Linked DNA regions of Rhodopseudomonas palustris. The protein of the gene in region 1 binds, or shares a complex with, the protein of each later gene. Links are inferred from orthologs where the notes say so. Each region holds a gene or a part of one and is shown in the gene's direction. Other genes may lie near its edges.

Region 1 (7,970 bases):
GATGCAACCAAAGAAGACCAAGTTCCGCAAGGCGCACAAGGGCCGCATCCACGGCGTTGCGTCGTCGGGCGCTACCTTGGCGTTCGGCCAGTTCGGGTTGAAGGCGATGGAGCCGGAGCGCGTCACCGCGCGCCAGATCGAAGCCGCCCGGCGTGCGCTGACCCGCCACATGAAGCGCGCCGGCCGCGTCTGGATCCGGATCTTCCCGGACGTTCCGGTGTCGAAGAAGCCCGCCGAAGTCCGCATGGGCTCCGGCAAGGGCGCGCCGGAATTGTGGGTCGCCCGCGTCAAGCCCGGCCGGGTGATGTTCGAGATCGACGGCGTCAACCAGCAGCTCGCCAAGGAGGCGCTGACGCTGGCCGCCGCCAAGCTGCCGATCAAGACGCGCTTCGTCGCGCGCATCGCGGAGTGACTGTAATGGCTGAGATGAAGAGCGGCGACATCCGCGCGATGAGCGAAGACCAGATGGACGACGCGATCCTCAATCTGAAGAAGGAGCGCTTCAACCTGCGCTTCCAGCGCGCCACCGGCCAGCTCGAGGACACCTCGCGGCTGCGCGAAGCCCGGCGCGACATCGCCCGGATCAAGACCATCGCCGCGCAGAAGCGCGCCGGCAAGACGAAGTAAGGACCACAGAGATGCCGAAGAGGACCCTGCAGGGCGTGGTCGTCAGCGACAAGCAAGCCAAGACCGTGGTGGTGCGCGTCGACCGTCGCTTCACCCACCCGATCTACAAGAAGACTATCCGGCGCTCGAAGAACTACCACGCGCACGATGAGAACGATCAGTTCCATCCGGGCGACATGGTGTGGATCGAGGAGAGCAAGCCGATCTCCAAGTTGAAGCGCTGGACGGTTGTCCGGGGCGAACCCAAGAAGACCGCCTAAGCGCATTCGCGCGTCAGTTGAGAGCGCGTCAGCGCATTAGAGAGAGGACGAGGTGCATCAATGATCCAGATGCAGACCAACCTCGACGTGGCCGATAATTCAGGCGCACGCCGTGTCATGTGCATCAAGGTGCTCGGGGGCTCCAAGCGCCGCTATGCCACCGTGGGCGACGTCATCGTGGTGTCGATCAAGGAAGCGATTCCGCGCGGCAAGGTGAAGAAGGGCGACGTCATGAAGGCCGTGGTGGTCCGGGTCCGCAAGGACATCCGCCGCCCCGACGGCTCCGTCATCCGCTTCGATCGCAACGCCGCCGTGCTGATCAACAATCAGTCCGAGCCGGTCGGGACCCGTATCTTCGGGCCGGTGCCGCGCGAGCTGCGTGCGAAGAACCACATGAAGATCATTTCGCTGGCACCGGAGGTGCTGTGATGGCCGCCAAGATTCGTAAGGGCGACAAGGTGATGGTGCTGAGCGGGCGCGACAAGGGTCGCACCGGCGAGGTATTCGAGGTCCGTCCGGCCGCCGGTGTGGCGCTGGTTCGCGGCATCAACATCGTCAAGCGTCACCAGAAGCAGACCCAATCCCAGGAAGGCGGCATCATCTCGAAAGAGGCGCCGATCGACCTGTCCAACATCGCGATCGTCGGCAAGGACGGCAAACCGACCCGGGTCGGTTTCAAGATCCTGGCGGACGGCAAGAAGGTTCGCATCGCCAAGAGCTCGGGAGCAGAGATCGATGGCTGAGACCGCATACGTTCCGCGCCTTCGCACGGAATACGACAACAGCATCCGCACCCAGCTGACTGAGAAGTTCGGCTACGGCAACGTCATGCAGGTTCCCAGGCTCGACAAGGTCGTGCTGAACATGGGCGTCGGCGAGGCCGTCAACGACCGCAAGAAGGCGGAGCAGGCGGCCGCCGACATGGCGCTGATCGCCGGCCAGAAGGCGGTCGTGACCTATTCGCGGGTGGCGATCTCGACCTTCAAGCTGCGCGAGAACCAGCCGATCGGCTGCAAGGTGACGCTGCGCAAGGCGAAGATGTACGAGTTCATCGACCGCCTGATCACGGTCGCGCTGCCGCGCGTCCGCGACTTCCGCGGCCTGAACCCGAAGAGCTTCGACGGCCGCGGCAACTATTCGCTCGGCATCAAGGAGCACATCATTTTCCCCGAAATCGACTTCGACAAGACCGGCGAGTCGTGGGGCATGGACATCACGGTGTGCACCACCGCGCAGACTGACGACGAAGCGCGCGCGTTGCTCACCGCATTCAATTTCCCGTTCCGGCAGTGAGACGCTGACAGCCCCGAGCTGATCTGCCTCTCAAACGCGGAAACCCAGGAGCCTGGCATGGCAAAGAAGAGTTCGATCGAGAAGAACAATCGTCGGAAGAAGATGACCAAGAACGCGGCGCCGAAGCGCGCGCGTCTGAAGGCCATCATCGCCGACAAGGACCTCCCGATGGAGGAGCGTTTCGCGGCGACCCTGAAGCTCGCCGAGATGCCGCGCAATTCGTCGGCCACCCGGATCCGCAACCGCTGCGAGATCACCGGCCGCGCGCGCTCGGTCTACCGCCTGAACAAGCTCAGCCGTATCGCGATCCGCGATCTGGGCTCGAAGGGCCTGGTTCCCGGCCTCGTCAAGTCGAGCTGGTAAGGAGGGGCGGAGATGTCTACGCACGATCCGATCAGCGATCTCATCACCCGCATCCGCAACGCGCAGATGCGTTCGAAGTCCAAGGTCTCGACTCCCGGCTCGAAGATGCGCGCCAGCGTGCTCGAAGTGCTGAAGAGCGAGGGCTACATCCGCGGCTACGCCAGCGTCGAGCATTCCTCGGGGCGCAGCGAGCTCGAGATCGAGCTGAAATATTTCGACGGCGAGCCCGTGATCCGCGAGATCGAGCGCGTGTCGCGCCCCGGTCGCCGGGTCTACGCGTCGGTCAAGAACTTGCCGCGCGTCAACAACGGCCTCGGCATCTCGGTGCTGTCGACCCCGAAGGGGATCATGGCCGATCACGACGCCCGCGACGCCAATGTCGGCGGCGAGGTTCTGTTCACGGTGTTCTGAGCGAAGCGCGATCCGCCGCACGAGGCGGTCGGGACGCGCCGAGACAACGGAAATTGGCGCATCTTCCGCGGCGTCGTTACGCCGGAGGATGTTTGGTTAGGAAGGATCGACCATGTCACGCGTTGGCAAGAAGCCCGTCACGGTCCCGTCCGGGGTGACGGCGTCCGTCGAGGGTCAGACCGTCAAGATGAAGGGGCCGAAGGGTCAGCTTCAGTTCGTCGTGCACGACGACGTCGACGTCAAGTTCGAGGACGGTTCGGTGAAGGTGGCGCCGCGGTTCGAGACGAATCGCGCTCAGGCGTTGTACGGCACTGCGCGCGCCCAGATCGCGAACCTGGTGGAAGGCGTCACCAAGGGCTTCGAGAAGAAGCTCGAGATCACCGGCGTCGGCTATCGTGCCGCACTGCAGGGCAAGAAGCTGCAGCTCGCGCTCGGCTACAGCCACGACGTGCTCTACGACATCCCGGAAGGGATCACCATCACGGTGCCGAAGCCGACCGAGATCAACGTCGTCGGCATCGACTCGCAGAAGGTCGGGCAGGTCGCGGCCGAGATCCGCGACTATCGTCCGCCGGAGCCCTACAAGGGCAAGGGCGTGCGCTATTCTGACGAGTTCATCTTCCGCAAGGAAGGCAAGAAGAAGTAACGGAGCCGGTCATGTCGAAGTTGAATGTCACGAATGCCCGGCGCAAGACTCGGGTCCGGATCGCCCTGCGGCGCACCGCCAACGGCCGCCCGCGGCTGTCGGTGTTCCGCTCGTCGAAGCACATCTACGCCCAGGTGATCGACGATCTGAAGGGCGAGACGCTCGCCTCGGCGTCGTCGCTGGAAAAGTCGCTGCGCGAGGCCGGCAACACCGGCGCGAACATCGACGCGGCGAAGGCGGTCGGCAAGCTGCTCGCGGAGCGCGCGGTGAAGCAGGGCGTCAAGGAAGTCGTGTTCGATCGCGGCGGCTATCTGTATCACGGCCGCGTCAAGGCGCTGGCGGATGCGGCCCGCGAGAGCGGCCTGAGCTTCTAAGTTTCGGTTTGAACGGATACAAGGATCGGGGCGACAGCCTCGCAGAGATTGGAAAACACCATGGCAGCTGAACGCGAACGCGGTGGACGCGAACGGAGCAGGGATCGCGAGGAGCGCGACAGCGAGTTCGTCGACAAGCTCGTCCACATCAACCGTGTGGCGAAGGTCGTGAAGGGCGGTAAGCGTTTCGGTTTCGCAGCGCTGGTCGTGATCGGCGACCAGAAGGGCCGGGTCGGTTTCGGCCACGGCAAGGCGCGCGAAGTGCCGGAAGCGATCCGCAAGGCGACCGAAGCGGCGAAGCGCAACCTGACCCGGGTGGCGCTGCGCGACGGCCGCACGCTGCATCACGACATCGCCGGCCGTCACGGCGCCGGCCGCGTCTATCTGCGCGCCGCTCCGGCCGGTACCGGCATCATCGCCGGCGGCCCGATGCGCGCGGTGTTCGAGACGCTCGGCATCCAAGACGTGGTGGCGAAGTCGATCGGCTCGTCGAACCCGTACAACATGGTTCGCGCCACCTTCGACGCGCTGAAGCACCTCGATTCGCCGCGTGCGGTCGCAGCGCGCCGCAACATCAAGGTTTCCACCCTGCAGGCCCGCCGCGTCGGCGGCGATGCGGAAGTGGTTGCCGAATAACGGCGTGATCGCGCGATCACGCTGACAGAGACAAGACGCGATCCGGAGTGAAGACGATGGCCAACGCCGCAAACATGATCAAGGTCGAGCAGATCGGCAGCCCAATCCGCCGCCATCACTCGCAGCGCGCGACGCTGGTCGGCCTCAAGCTCAACAAGATCGGCCGGGTCACCGAGCTTCAGGATACGCCTGAAGTTCGCGGCATGATCGCCAAGGTGCAACACCTCGTTCGCGTCGTCGACGAGAAGTAAGAGGGCAGGGCGATGAAGCTCAGCGAGATTTCCGACAATCCCGGCGCACGCAAGAAGCGCATGCGCATCGGCCGCGGTATCGGCTCCGGCAAAGGCAAGACCGGCGGCCGTGGCGGCAAGGGCCAGACCGCGCGCTCCGGCGTGCGCATCAAGGGCTTCGAAGGCGGCCAGATGCCGCTGCATCGGCGCCTGCCGAAGCGTGGCTTCAACAACATCTTCCGGCTGGAATTCGCCGAGATCAATCTCGACCGGCTGCAGGATGCGATCGACGCCAAGACGATCGATGCCGGCGCGGTGATCAACGCCGAATCGCTGGTCGCGGCCGGCGTGCTGCGGCGTTCGCGCGACGGCGTGCGGCTGCTCGGCCGCGGCGAGCTCAAGTCGAAGCTCACCATCGAAGTCCACGGCGCCACCAAATCGGCGATCGAGGCGGTCGAGAAGGCCGGCGGCACGGTGAAGATCCTGGCGCCGAAGAAGGACGAAGGCGAGGCTGCGTAACATTGCCGTCATCGCCCGCGAAAGCGGGCGCCGGCCTTGCCGGCGGCAGTGGAATTGACGACAGTCGCGCACCAAATTGATGCCCGGCGCTCACTCGGCGGCCCGCATCCGGCGGCACCACGGGACGAGTAGCGCGGGAGAAAGCCGGACATGGTCTCTGCAGCGGAACAACTAGCGGCAAACCTCAATTTCTCGGCGCTCGGCAAGGCCGAGGAGCTGAAGAAGCGGATCTGGTTCACGCTCGGCGCGCTGCTGGTGTATCGGCTGGGCACCTATATCCCGCTGCCCGGCATCGATCCCACCGTGTGGGAACAGGTGTTCAAGTCGCAGGCCGGCGGCATTCTCGGCATGTTCAACATGTTCGCCGGCGGCGGCATCCACCGCATGGCGATCTTCGCGCTGAACATCATGCCGTACATCTCGGCATCGATCATCGTGCAGCTCTTGACCACGGTGTCGCCGCAGCTCGAGGCGCTGAAGAAGGAAGGCGAGTCCGGCCGCAAGACGCTGAACCAGTACACCCGCTATCTCACGGTGATCCTGGCCGCGTTCCAGTCCTACGGCATCGCCGTCGGTCTGCAGGGCGCCGGCAATGTGGTGTCGGAGCCGGGCGCATTCTTCCTGCTGTCGACCGCGATCACGCTGACCGGCGGCACCATGTTCCTGATGTGGCTTGGTGAGCAGATCACCTCGCGCGGCATCGGCAACGGCATCTCGCTGATCATTCTCGCCGGCATCGTCGCCGAGCTGCCTTCGGCGCTCGCCAGCATGCTGGAACTCGGCCGTCAGGGCGCGCTGTCGACCGCCTTGATCCTGGTCGTGCTGGTGATGGCCGTCGTCGTCATCGCCTTCATCGTGTTCATGGAGCGGGCCCAGCGCCGGCTGCTGATCCAGTATCCGAAGCGCCAGGTCGGCAACAAGATGTTCGAGGGCCAGTCCTCGCATCTGCCGCTGAAGCTCAACACCTCGGGCGTGATCCCGCCGATCTTCGCGTCGTCGCTGCTGCTGCTGCCGACCACCATCGCGAGCTTCAATTCGGGCACCGGCCCGGAATGGTTCCAGTGGGTCGTCACCCAGTTCGGCCACGGCCGGCCGCTGTTCCTGGTGTTCTACATCGCGATGATCGTGTTCTTCGCGTTCTTCTACACCGCGATCGTGTTCAACCCGACCGAGACCGCGGACAATCTGAAGAAGCACGGCGGCTTCATCCCGGGCATCCGCCCCGGCGAGCGCACCGCGGAGTACATCGACTTCGTCCTGACGCGCATCACCGTGGTCGGCGCGATCTACCTGGCGATCGTCTGTCTGATTCCCGAAGTGCTGATTTCCTATGCGGCGGTGCCGTTCTATTTCGGCGGAACTTCGCTTCTGATCGTGGTCAGCGTCACGATGGATACGGTCGCCCAGGTGCAGGGTTATCTGCTGGCGCACCAGTATGAAGGCCTGATCCGGAAGTCGAAGTTGAGGGGCCGCAAGAAATGAGACTGATCCTTCTCGGGCCGCCGGGGGCGGGCAAGGGAACGCAAGCGGCTCGCCTGGTTCAGCAGTACGGCATCGTCCAGCTCTCCACCGGAGACATGCTGCGCGCCGCCGTCGCGGCCGGCACGCCGGTCGGGCTGAAGGCCAAGGACATCATGGCGAGCGGCGGCCTGGTGCCGGACGAGGTGGTGATCGGCATCATCTCCGACCGCATCGAGCAGCCCGACGCCGCCAACGGCTTCATCCTCGACGGCTTCCCGCGCACCGTGCCGCAGGCCGAGGCGCTCGATGCGCTGCTCAAGGACAAGAAGCTCGGCCTCGACGCCGTGGTCGAACTGCGCGTCAACGAGAGCGCGCTGCTGGCCCGGGTCGAGACCCGCGTCGCCGAGATGCGCGCCCGGGGCGAGGAGCCGCGCGCCGACGACAACGCCGAAGCGCTGGCGAAGCGTCTGGCCGCCTACCGCGCCCAGACCGAGCCGCTGGTCGAGTATTATTCGGAAAAGCGCAAGCTGCTGACCGTCGACGGTATGATGACCATCGACGAGGTCACCCGCGAGATCGGCCGAATCCTCGAGGCGATCGGCGAGGCCAACGCCAAGAAGGCCGCCAAGACCGCGGCTGCAAAGCGGGCGGTCAAGAAGAGCGCGAAGAAGCCGGCCAAGACCTCGAAGGCCAAGGCCGCCAAGGCCAATACCTCCAAGGCCGCCGGCAAGTCGAAAGCTCCGGGCAAGGTTTCGGCCAAGAAAGCTTCGGCCAAGAAGGCAGTTAGCGGCAAGTCTTCGAGCAAGGCGGCATCCGCCAAGAAGGCGTCGTCGGGTCTGAAGAAGCCGGCGAAAGCCACTAAAAAGGCTGGCAAAAAGGCCGCCAAGGTTGCGGGCAAGGCGCCCGCCAAGGCGACCAAGAAAGCCGACAAGTCGAAGGCCAAATCGACCGCCAAGGCGCCGAAGCGCGGCGCCAAGGTGACGAAGAAGGCGGCCAAGAGGGCAGGGACGTCCTCCGCTCAAAAGGCCAGGAAAGTCAACAAAAAGCGAGCTTGAACCTGGATTCGGTTGACGAACAGAAACGGAATCCTTTAATAAGGCCCGATATCCCGTCGGATAGGTTTCAGACGATGCCGGGCCCCAGAACGACC
Region 2 (3,740 bases), 2.1 Mb from region 1 along the record:
GTCGCGGCCGCGCCGATGATGCCGGAGCGCAGGGCCGATCGGGCTGCGGGTGACGCAGGGGTCATGGAAAATCCTTGTTCTGAAAGCCGGGGTGTCGGGGGCGGCGGGACAGTCACCCAATCACGGAGCCTTGGCAACGCGAAAACTCTGTCAAAATGATGAATTCCATCACCGGGCCGCGCGTTGACATCCCCCTACCCCAGCCATATCTCTGCCGCCACTGGCACGGGTATCAAGGTCGTCCGACGGCCCTGGCCACGCCGCCGGCCCTCGGATTGCTGGATGACCAATCATTTCGCGCCCGCGCCTGTATCCCGATAGGTGGCTGGGCGTCACGATGAGTTGATAGCGGCTCGAGTGAACGGCACACAGGCTGCGAAGTCACATCGCAAGGACAGGAAGCTGGTATGATCGGCGCGTTCGCCCGCAAACTCTTCGGCTCTTCGAACGATCGCAGGATCAAGGCCTATCAGGCTCGGGTCACCGCCATCAACGCGCTGGAGCCGGAGGTCGCGGCGCTGTCGGACGAGGCGCTGCGCGCCCGCACCGTCGACTTCCGCGCCCAACTCGAAGCCGGCAAGACGCTGGACGACCTGCTGGTCCCGGCCTTCGCCACCGTCCGGGAGGCCGCCAAGCGCACCCTCGGCCAGCGCCATTTCGACGTGCAATTGATCGGCGGCATGGTGCTGCACGAAGGCGACATCGCCGAGATGAAGACCGGCGAAGGCAAGACGCTGGTCGCCACCCTGGCGTGTTATCTCAACGCGCTGGCCGGCAAGGGCGTCCACGTCGTCACCGTCAACGACTACCTCGCCAGCCGCGACGCCGGCTGGATGGGTCAGATCTACACTTTCCTCGGCATGTCGACCGGCGTGATCGTGCACGGCCTCGACGACAGCGAGCGCCAGCGGGCCTATGCCTGCGACATCACCTACGGCACCAACAACGAATACGGCTTCGATTATCTGCGCGACAACATGAAGTATCGGCTCGAGGACATGGTCCAGCGCGGCCATTTCTTCGCCATCGTCGACGAAGTCGACTCGATCCTGATCGACGAAGCCCGCACCCCGTTGATCATCTCCGGCCCGCTCGACGACCGCTCCGAATTCTACAACACCATCGACACCTTCATTCCGAGCCTCGACAAGTCGGACTACGACATCGACGAGAAGCAGCGCTCGGTGGCGCTGACCGAAGCCGGCATGGAGAAGATCGAAAAGCTGCTCGGCGACGCCGGCCAGCTCAAGGGCGAGTCGCTGTACGACATCGAGAACGTCTCGGTGGTGCACCACATCAACCAGGCGCTGCGCGCGCACACCCTGTTCCAGCGCGACAAGGACTACATCGTCCGCAACGACGAGGTGGTGATCATCGACGAATTCACCGGCCGCATGATGCAGGGCCGGCGCTATTCGGAAGGCCTGCACCAGGCGCTGGAAGCCAAGGAGCACGTCACGGTCCAGCCGGAAAACCAGACGCTGGCCTCGATCACGTTCCAGAACTACTTCCGGATGTACGGCAAGCTCGCCGGCATGACCGGCACGGCTGCGACCGAAGCCGACGAATTCTACGACATCTACAAGCTCGAAGTGGTCGAGATCCCGACCAACCTGCCGATCTCGCGTCTCGACGAGGACGACGAGGTGTATCGCACGCAGGCGGAGAAATACGCCGCGATCCTCGCCGAGGTCGAGCGCGCCAACAAGCGGCTGCAGCCCGTCCTGGTGGGCACCGCGTCGATCGAGAAGTCCGAGCTGCTCGCCGATTTCCTGCTGAAGAACGGCTACAAGCAGATCGATTTCGGCGATCCGAAGGCGCTGGAGAAGCTCTATGCGGCGGCCCGCGCCGGCAAGCCCGCCAAGCTGTTCGCGGTGCTGAACGCGCGCTTCCACGAGCAGGAAGCCTACATCGTCGCCGAGGCCGGCGTGCCGGGCGCGATTACCATCGCCACCAACATGGCCGGCCGCGGCACCGACATCAAACTCGGCGGCTCGCTGGAAATGCGGGTGCCGCAGGAGACCGCGGGCATCACCGACGAGGCCGAGAAGGCCGCCAAGATCGAGCAGATCAAGGCCGATATCGAGCGCTTCCGCGAGATCGTGCTGAACGCCGAGGACGAGATCGAGATCGAGCCGGCCAAGGGCAACAAGCCGGCCAGGACCGTCAAGCGCCCCGGCGGCCTCTACATCATCGGCTCGGAGCGCCACGAGAGCCGCCGCATCGACAACCAGCTCCGCGGCCGCTCCGGCCGTCAGGGCGACCCCGGCCGCTCCAAATTCTTCCTGTCGCTGGACGATGATCTGATGCGGATCTTCGGCTCCGGCAAGCTCGACACCATGCTGACCCGGCTCGGCCTGAAGGAAGGCGAGGCGATCATCCATCCTTGGATCAACAAGGCGCTGGAGAAGGCGCAGCAGAAGGTCGAGGCGCGCAACTTCGACATCCGCAAGAACCTGCTGAAGTTCGACGACGTCCAGAACGATCAGCGCAAGGTGATCTTCGATCAGCGCATCGACCTGATGAAGGAAGAGAGCGTGGTCGAGACCGTCACCGACATGCGCCACACCTTCATCGAGGATCTGGTCAGCAAGCACGTGCCCGAGCACGCTTATGCCGAGCAGTGGGATGTCGCCGGCCTCAAGGAAGAGCTGAACCGCGTCGTCGGCCTCGATATTCCGGTCGACGAATGGGCCAAGGAAGAAGGCATCGCCGACGAAGAGCTGCTGACGCGGCTCGAGAAGGTGTTCGACGAGCACATGGCGGCGAAGGTGGCGCAATGGGGCCCCGACGTCATGCGCTACGCCGAGAAGAGCATCCTGCTGCAGACGCTCGATCATCTGTGGCGCGAGCATCTGGTGATGCTGGATCATCTGCGTCAGGTGATCGGCCTGCGTGGCTACGGCCAGCGCGACCCGCTGCAGGAATACAAGTCGGAGGCGTTCAACCTCTTCCAGGAGATGAGCGCGCATCTGCGCGAGGCGGTGACCGCGCAACTGATGCGGGTCGAGATCATCCCGCCGGAGCAGCCTCAGGAGCTGCCGCCGATGGAGGTCCACAAAATGGACCCCAACACCGGCGAAGACGAAATGGCGTTCGCCAATGTCTCGCTGGCGCCGGCCGACACCGCCGACAAGACCGCCCGCGACCCGAACCGCCCCGAGACCTGGGGCAAGGTCGGCCGCAACGAGGACTGCCCGTGCGGCTCCGGCAAGAAGTACAAGCACTGCCACGGCAGGTACGCGTAAGCGCGTCGACCTCGGTTCATCGAATCGCAGCAATGCCCGGCTTGCGCCGGGCATTTTGCGTCTGAGGACCGCAGAATCCGAGTCGTGACGATGTCGCCACCGAGAGGGCGGCCCATCAGGTCGTCATTCCGGGGCGCGCCGTCAGGCGCGAACCCGGAATCCAGAGGTTGTTCGCGACGCGAGATTCCGGGTTCGCGAGCTGACGCTCGCGCCCCGGAATGACGATGGTGGTGGGTGTTGCCGATCCTCGGCCGGCGGGTGAAGCGTGAGGTCCGCCTCAGCGGAACGCCGAGAACCGGCTGTCGAAATTATTCGACGACACGACGGGTGCGGCACCGGTGATCGTGCCGGTCGATGACGGCCGGGTTGCGGTCGCGCTGGTGTCGACCGACGGCTTGAGCGGCGGCCGGCCGGTGGCCTGTTTGGTCTCGCTCGACCTCGGCACGGCCGCCTGCGGCCGCGGCGGCGCGGGTGTGGTTTCGTTGCGCCGCG
Region 3 (3,268 bases), 510 kb from region 1 along the record:
AGGATCAGCACGCCCATCACGATCATCATGATGGTCTTGCCGACCCAATTGGATGAGGCGTTGCGTATTCCTCGAAGCATGGACTCACTTTTCGCAGGAGGGAACCGGCCGCGCTCAGGCGCGCGGTGGCGCAAATTAGCGTCGCCGGCTTGAAAATCCATCTTAAAGTGGCGGTCGCGGCGTCGCAACCAGCCGCACCCGGCAGTCGCGCGGCTGCCACCGCATCGCAGGAAGCGTCGACGCGACGCTGACCTGCGCGATCACGCGCTCTTGAGCATCGCAAACGGCTCTGCTAGCGGGATTGAGCAACCCAGAAACCCGAGAGTGTCCATGCCGGTCCCCGCCGTTCGTCCGCTGATTGCCGGAAACTGGAAAATGAACGGCCTCAAGGCCGCGTCGTCGGAGCTCGACGCGATCCTGGAAGGCGCGCCGCAACTTTCGTCGGGGATCGATCTGCTGGTCTGCCCCCCCGCGACCCTGGTTGCGGCGTTCGCCGAGCGGCTCGCGGCCCATCCCGGCGGCGCGCTGCCGGTCACGATCGGTGCACAGGATTGCCACACCAATGTCGCAGGCGCGCATACCGGCGATATCTCGGCCGAAATGCTGGCGGATGCCGGCGCCCGCGCCATCATCGTCGGCCATTCCGAGCGCCGCGCCGACCACGCCGAGACCGACGCGATCGTCCGCGCCAAGGCGCAAGCAGTGTGGCGGGCAGGGCTGGTCGCCATCGTCTGCGTCGGGGAAACCCAGGGCGAGCGCAACGCCGGCCATACCCTCGACGTGGTCGCAGGCCAGCTTGCCGGCTCGCTGCCGGACGGAGCTACCGCCGCCAATCTGGTGGTGGCGTATGAGCCGGTCTGGGCAATCGGCACCGGAATGACCCCGACAGCAGCGGATGTCGAGGAAGTTCATGGATTTATCCGCCAGACCCTGATCCAGCGCTTCAACGCAGAGGGGGAGCTGATGCGGTTGCTCTACGGCGGCTCGGTGAAGCCCTCGAATGCCAGCGAGCTGATGGCGGTTCCGCATGTCAATGGCGCCCTGGTCGGTGGCGCCAGCCTGAAGGCGTCCGACTTCCTTGCGATCGCCGCCGGTTGTCCCTAACTGAGTGTCATAAAGCGCTTATCCGTCCCGGTGCGGAGGCCTTCCGGGGGGTGACAATGCCCCCATCGATCGTGTAGACACCGCGCGACTTCGTTTATCCCGCAAGCCTGTCGAGCAGCCGCGCGCTGGCGCCATGTCGGCCTTTCGGCGATCCGGGCTTGTGATGGAAGGGTATCATGCAGACTGTCATTATCGTCATCCACCTGATGTTGGTCCTGGGGCTGATCGGCACTGTGCTGTTGCAGAAGTCCGAGGGCGGTGGCCTGGGCGTCGGCGGTGGCGGTGGCGGTGGCTTTATGTCGAGCCGAGGCACCGCGAACCTGCTCACCCGGACCACGGCGATTCTCGCGGTCGGCTTCTTCATCACCAGCCTGCTGCTGTCGTGGCTCGCGACTTACAACCGTAAGCCGACGTCGATCCTCCCGACGGCGGCTCCGACCACCCAGCAGGCACCGGGCGTCCCGGCGCCTCCGGTCTCGCAGGGCGGCGGTCTGCTCGATTCGCTGAAGCAGGCCGACCAGCCGCAGAATCAGGCGCCGGCCGCCCCGGCCCCGCCGCAGTCGCAATAAGCATTGCCGGCATGCGCTGGCGGTAGCTGCCGAAGAGTCTGAGCTGCCGTCAGTAATCGTTTGAAGACGCTGATATTTCGGCGTCACCCACAGGCATTCTGAAGTTCGCCCGTTGGGGACGAATCGCTTTGGCGAATCGGACCGAGGGCCTTAAAGGTAGGCTCCCATGGCGCGGTATATCTTCATCACCGGCGGCGTGGTTTCCTCGCTCGGCAAAGGTCTGGCATCAGCGGCACTCGGTGCGCTGCTGCAGGCGCGAGGCTACAAGGTCCGTCTTCGCAAGCTCGATCCCTACCTCAATCTCGATCCGGGGACGATGTCGCCGTATCAGCACGGCGAAGTGTTCGTGACCGACGACGGCGCAGAGACCGATCTCGATCTCGGCCATTACGAGCGCTTCACCGGGCGGCCCGCCACCCGGCAGGACAACATCACCACCGGCCGGATCTATCAGGACATCCTGACCAAGGAACGCCGCGGCGACTATCTCGGCGCCACCATCCAGGTGGTCCCGCACGTCACCAACGCGATCAAGGACTTCATCGTCGATTCCAACGACGACTACGATTTCGTGCTGGTCGAGATCGGCGGCACCGTCGGCGATATCGAGGGCCTGCCGTTCTTCGAGGCGATCCGTCAGATCAAGAACGACCTGCCGCGCGGCGACGTCATCTACATTCACCTGACGCTGCTGCCCTACATCCCGAGCGCCGGCGAGCTGAAGACCAAACCGACCCAGCATTCGGTCAAGGAATTGCGCTCGATCGGCATCCAGCCCGACATCCTGCTGTGCCGCACCGACCGGCCGATCCCCAAGGAAGAACGCCGCAAGCTCGGGCTGTTCTGCAACGTCCGCGAGAGCGCGGTGATCGAGGCGCGCGACGCCGACAGCATCTATGCGGTGCCGGAAGCGTATCACGCCGCCGGCCTCGACGACGAAGTGCTGGCGGCATTTGCGATTGCGGCCGAGCAGCCGCCGGCGCTGGAGCGCTGGCACCAGATCAACGAGCGCATCCGCAATCCCGAAGGCGCGGTGACGATCGCCATCGTCGGCAAATACACCGGGATGAAGGATGCCTACAAATCGCTGATCGAGGCGCTGTCGCACGGCGGCATCGCCAACAAGGTCGAGGTCAAGCTCGACTGGATCGAGAGCGAAGTGTTCGAGAACGAGGACCCGGCGCCGTTCCTCGAACACGTCAACGGCATCCTGGTGCCCGGCGGCTTCGGCCAGCGCGGCGCCGAGGGCAAGATCAAGGCGGCGCAGTTCGCCCGCGAGCGCGACGTGCCGTATTTCGGGATCTGCTTCGGCATGCAGATGGCGGTGATCGAGGCGGCGCGCAATCTCGCCGGCATCGAGCAGGCCAATTCGACCGAGTTCGGGCCGACCTCGGAGCCGCTGGTCGGCCTGATGACCGAATGGGTCCGCGGCAACGAGCTGGAGCGGCGCTCGAACGCCGGCGATCTCGGCGGCACGATGCGTCTCGGCGCCTATCCCGCTGCGCTGAAACGCGGCAGCCGGGTGTCGAAGGTCTATGGCGACGTGCTGGAAATCTCGGAGCGCCATCGCCATCGCTATGAGGTCAACACCGCCT

The links. The genes of interacting proteins can lie anywhere in the genome.
Region 2: the proteins of secY (region 1) and secA are in contact, whole or in part, in a crystal structure (PDB 3DIN), measured with the Thermotoga maritima proteins. The link is inferred for Rhodopseudomonas palustris from one-to-one orthologs. Residues at the interface, in WP_004081795.1 of Thermotoga maritima: Glu108, Gly109, Glu110, Glu111, Ala236, Glu237, Arg238, Arg239, Ile240, Thr241, Ile242, Gln243, Tyr244, Ala245, Arg246, Arg247, Val248, Thr249, Gly250, Arg251, Arg252, Val253, Tyr254, Gly256, Ala257, Ser258, Thr259, Tyr260, Leu261, Pro262; in WP_004082002.1 of Thermotoga maritima: Glu261, Ala262, Arg263, Lys300, Ala301, Arg302, Thr303, Ile304, Ile305, Leu323, Tyr324, Asp325, Pro326, Val329, Ser330, Tyr333, Ile336, Lys340, Phe345, Val349, Glu363, Phe364, Tyr374, Ser375, Gly376, Gly377, Glu393, Ile395, Thr482, Ser483.
Region 3: secY (region 1) and secG share a complex: the UniProt entries of both Escherichia coli proteins name them as parts of the sec protein translocase complex. The link is inferred for Rhodopseudomonas palustris from one-to-one orthologs.

What each region holds. Positions count from the first base shown.
Region 1 is NZ_CP140155.1:1,814,453-1,822,422, reverse strand. Bases 4,766-7,675 are described here. They hold secY (preprotein translocase subunit SecY), read left to right. Parts: upstream 4,766-5,509; coding sequence 5,510-6,841; downstream 6,842-7,675. Other genes in these bases: SR870_RS08220 (adenylate kinase), read left to right, coding at 6,838-7,675; rplO (50S ribosomal protein L15), read left to right, coding at 4,874-5,359; rpmD (50S ribosomal protein L30), read left to right, coding at 4,766-4,861. Also shown: rplP (50S ribosomal protein L16), read left to right, coding at 1-412; rpmC (50S ribosomal protein L29), read left to right, coding at 418-627; rpsQ (30S ribosomal protein S17), read left to right, coding at 639-887; rplN (50S ribosomal protein L14), read left to right, coding at 948-1,316; rplX (50S ribosomal protein L24), read left to right, coding at 1,316-1,630; rplE (50S ribosomal protein L5), read left to right, coding at 1,623-2,180; rpsN (30S ribosomal protein S14), read left to right, coding at 2,238-2,543; rpsH (30S ribosomal protein S8), read left to right, coding at 2,556-2,954; rplF (50S ribosomal protein L6), read left to right, coding at 3,067-3,600; rplR (50S ribosomal protein L18), read left to right, coding at 3,612-3,974; rpsE (30S ribosomal protein S5), read left to right, coding at 4,035-4,610; more of rpmD, read left to right, coding at 4,667-4,765; more of SR870_RS08220, read left to right, coding at 7,676-7,875. UniProt on the Escherichia coli protein: The central subunit of the protein translocation channel SecYEG. Consists of two halves formed by TMs 1-5 and 6-10.
Region 2 is NZ_CP140155.1:3,931,228-3,934,967, reverse strand. Bases 30-3,448 are described here. They hold secA (preprotein translocase subunit SecA), read left to right. Parts: upstream 30-407; coding sequence 408-3,248; downstream 3,249-3,448. Other genes in these bases: SR870_RS17715 (peptidylprolyl isomerase), read right to left, coding at 30-65. In the rest of the region: more of SR870_RS17715, read right to left, coding at 1-29; SR870_RS17705 (L,D-transpeptidase family protein), read right to left, coding at 3,526-3,740. UniProt on the Escherichia coli protein: Required for protein export, interacts with the SecYEG preprotein conducting channel.
Region 3 is NZ_CP140155.1:1,306,814-1,310,081, forward strand. The notes cover bases 30-2,976. They hold secG (preprotein translocase subunit SecG), read left to right. Parts: upstream 30-1,280; coding sequence 1,281-1,673; downstream 1,674-2,976. Other genes in these bases: SR870_RS05745 (peptidylprolyl isomerase), read right to left, coding at 30-80; tpiA (triose-phosphate isomerase), read left to right, coding at 331-1,104; SR870_RS05760 (CTP synthase), read left to right, coding at 1,840-2,976. Also shown: more of SR870_RS05745, read right to left, coding at 1-29; more of SR870_RS05760, read left to right, coding at 2,977-3,268. UniProt on the Escherichia coli protein: Subunit of the protein translocation channel SecYEG. Overexpression of some hybrid proteins has been thought to jam the protein secretion apparatus resulting in cell death; while this may be true it also results in FtsH-mediated degradation of SecY.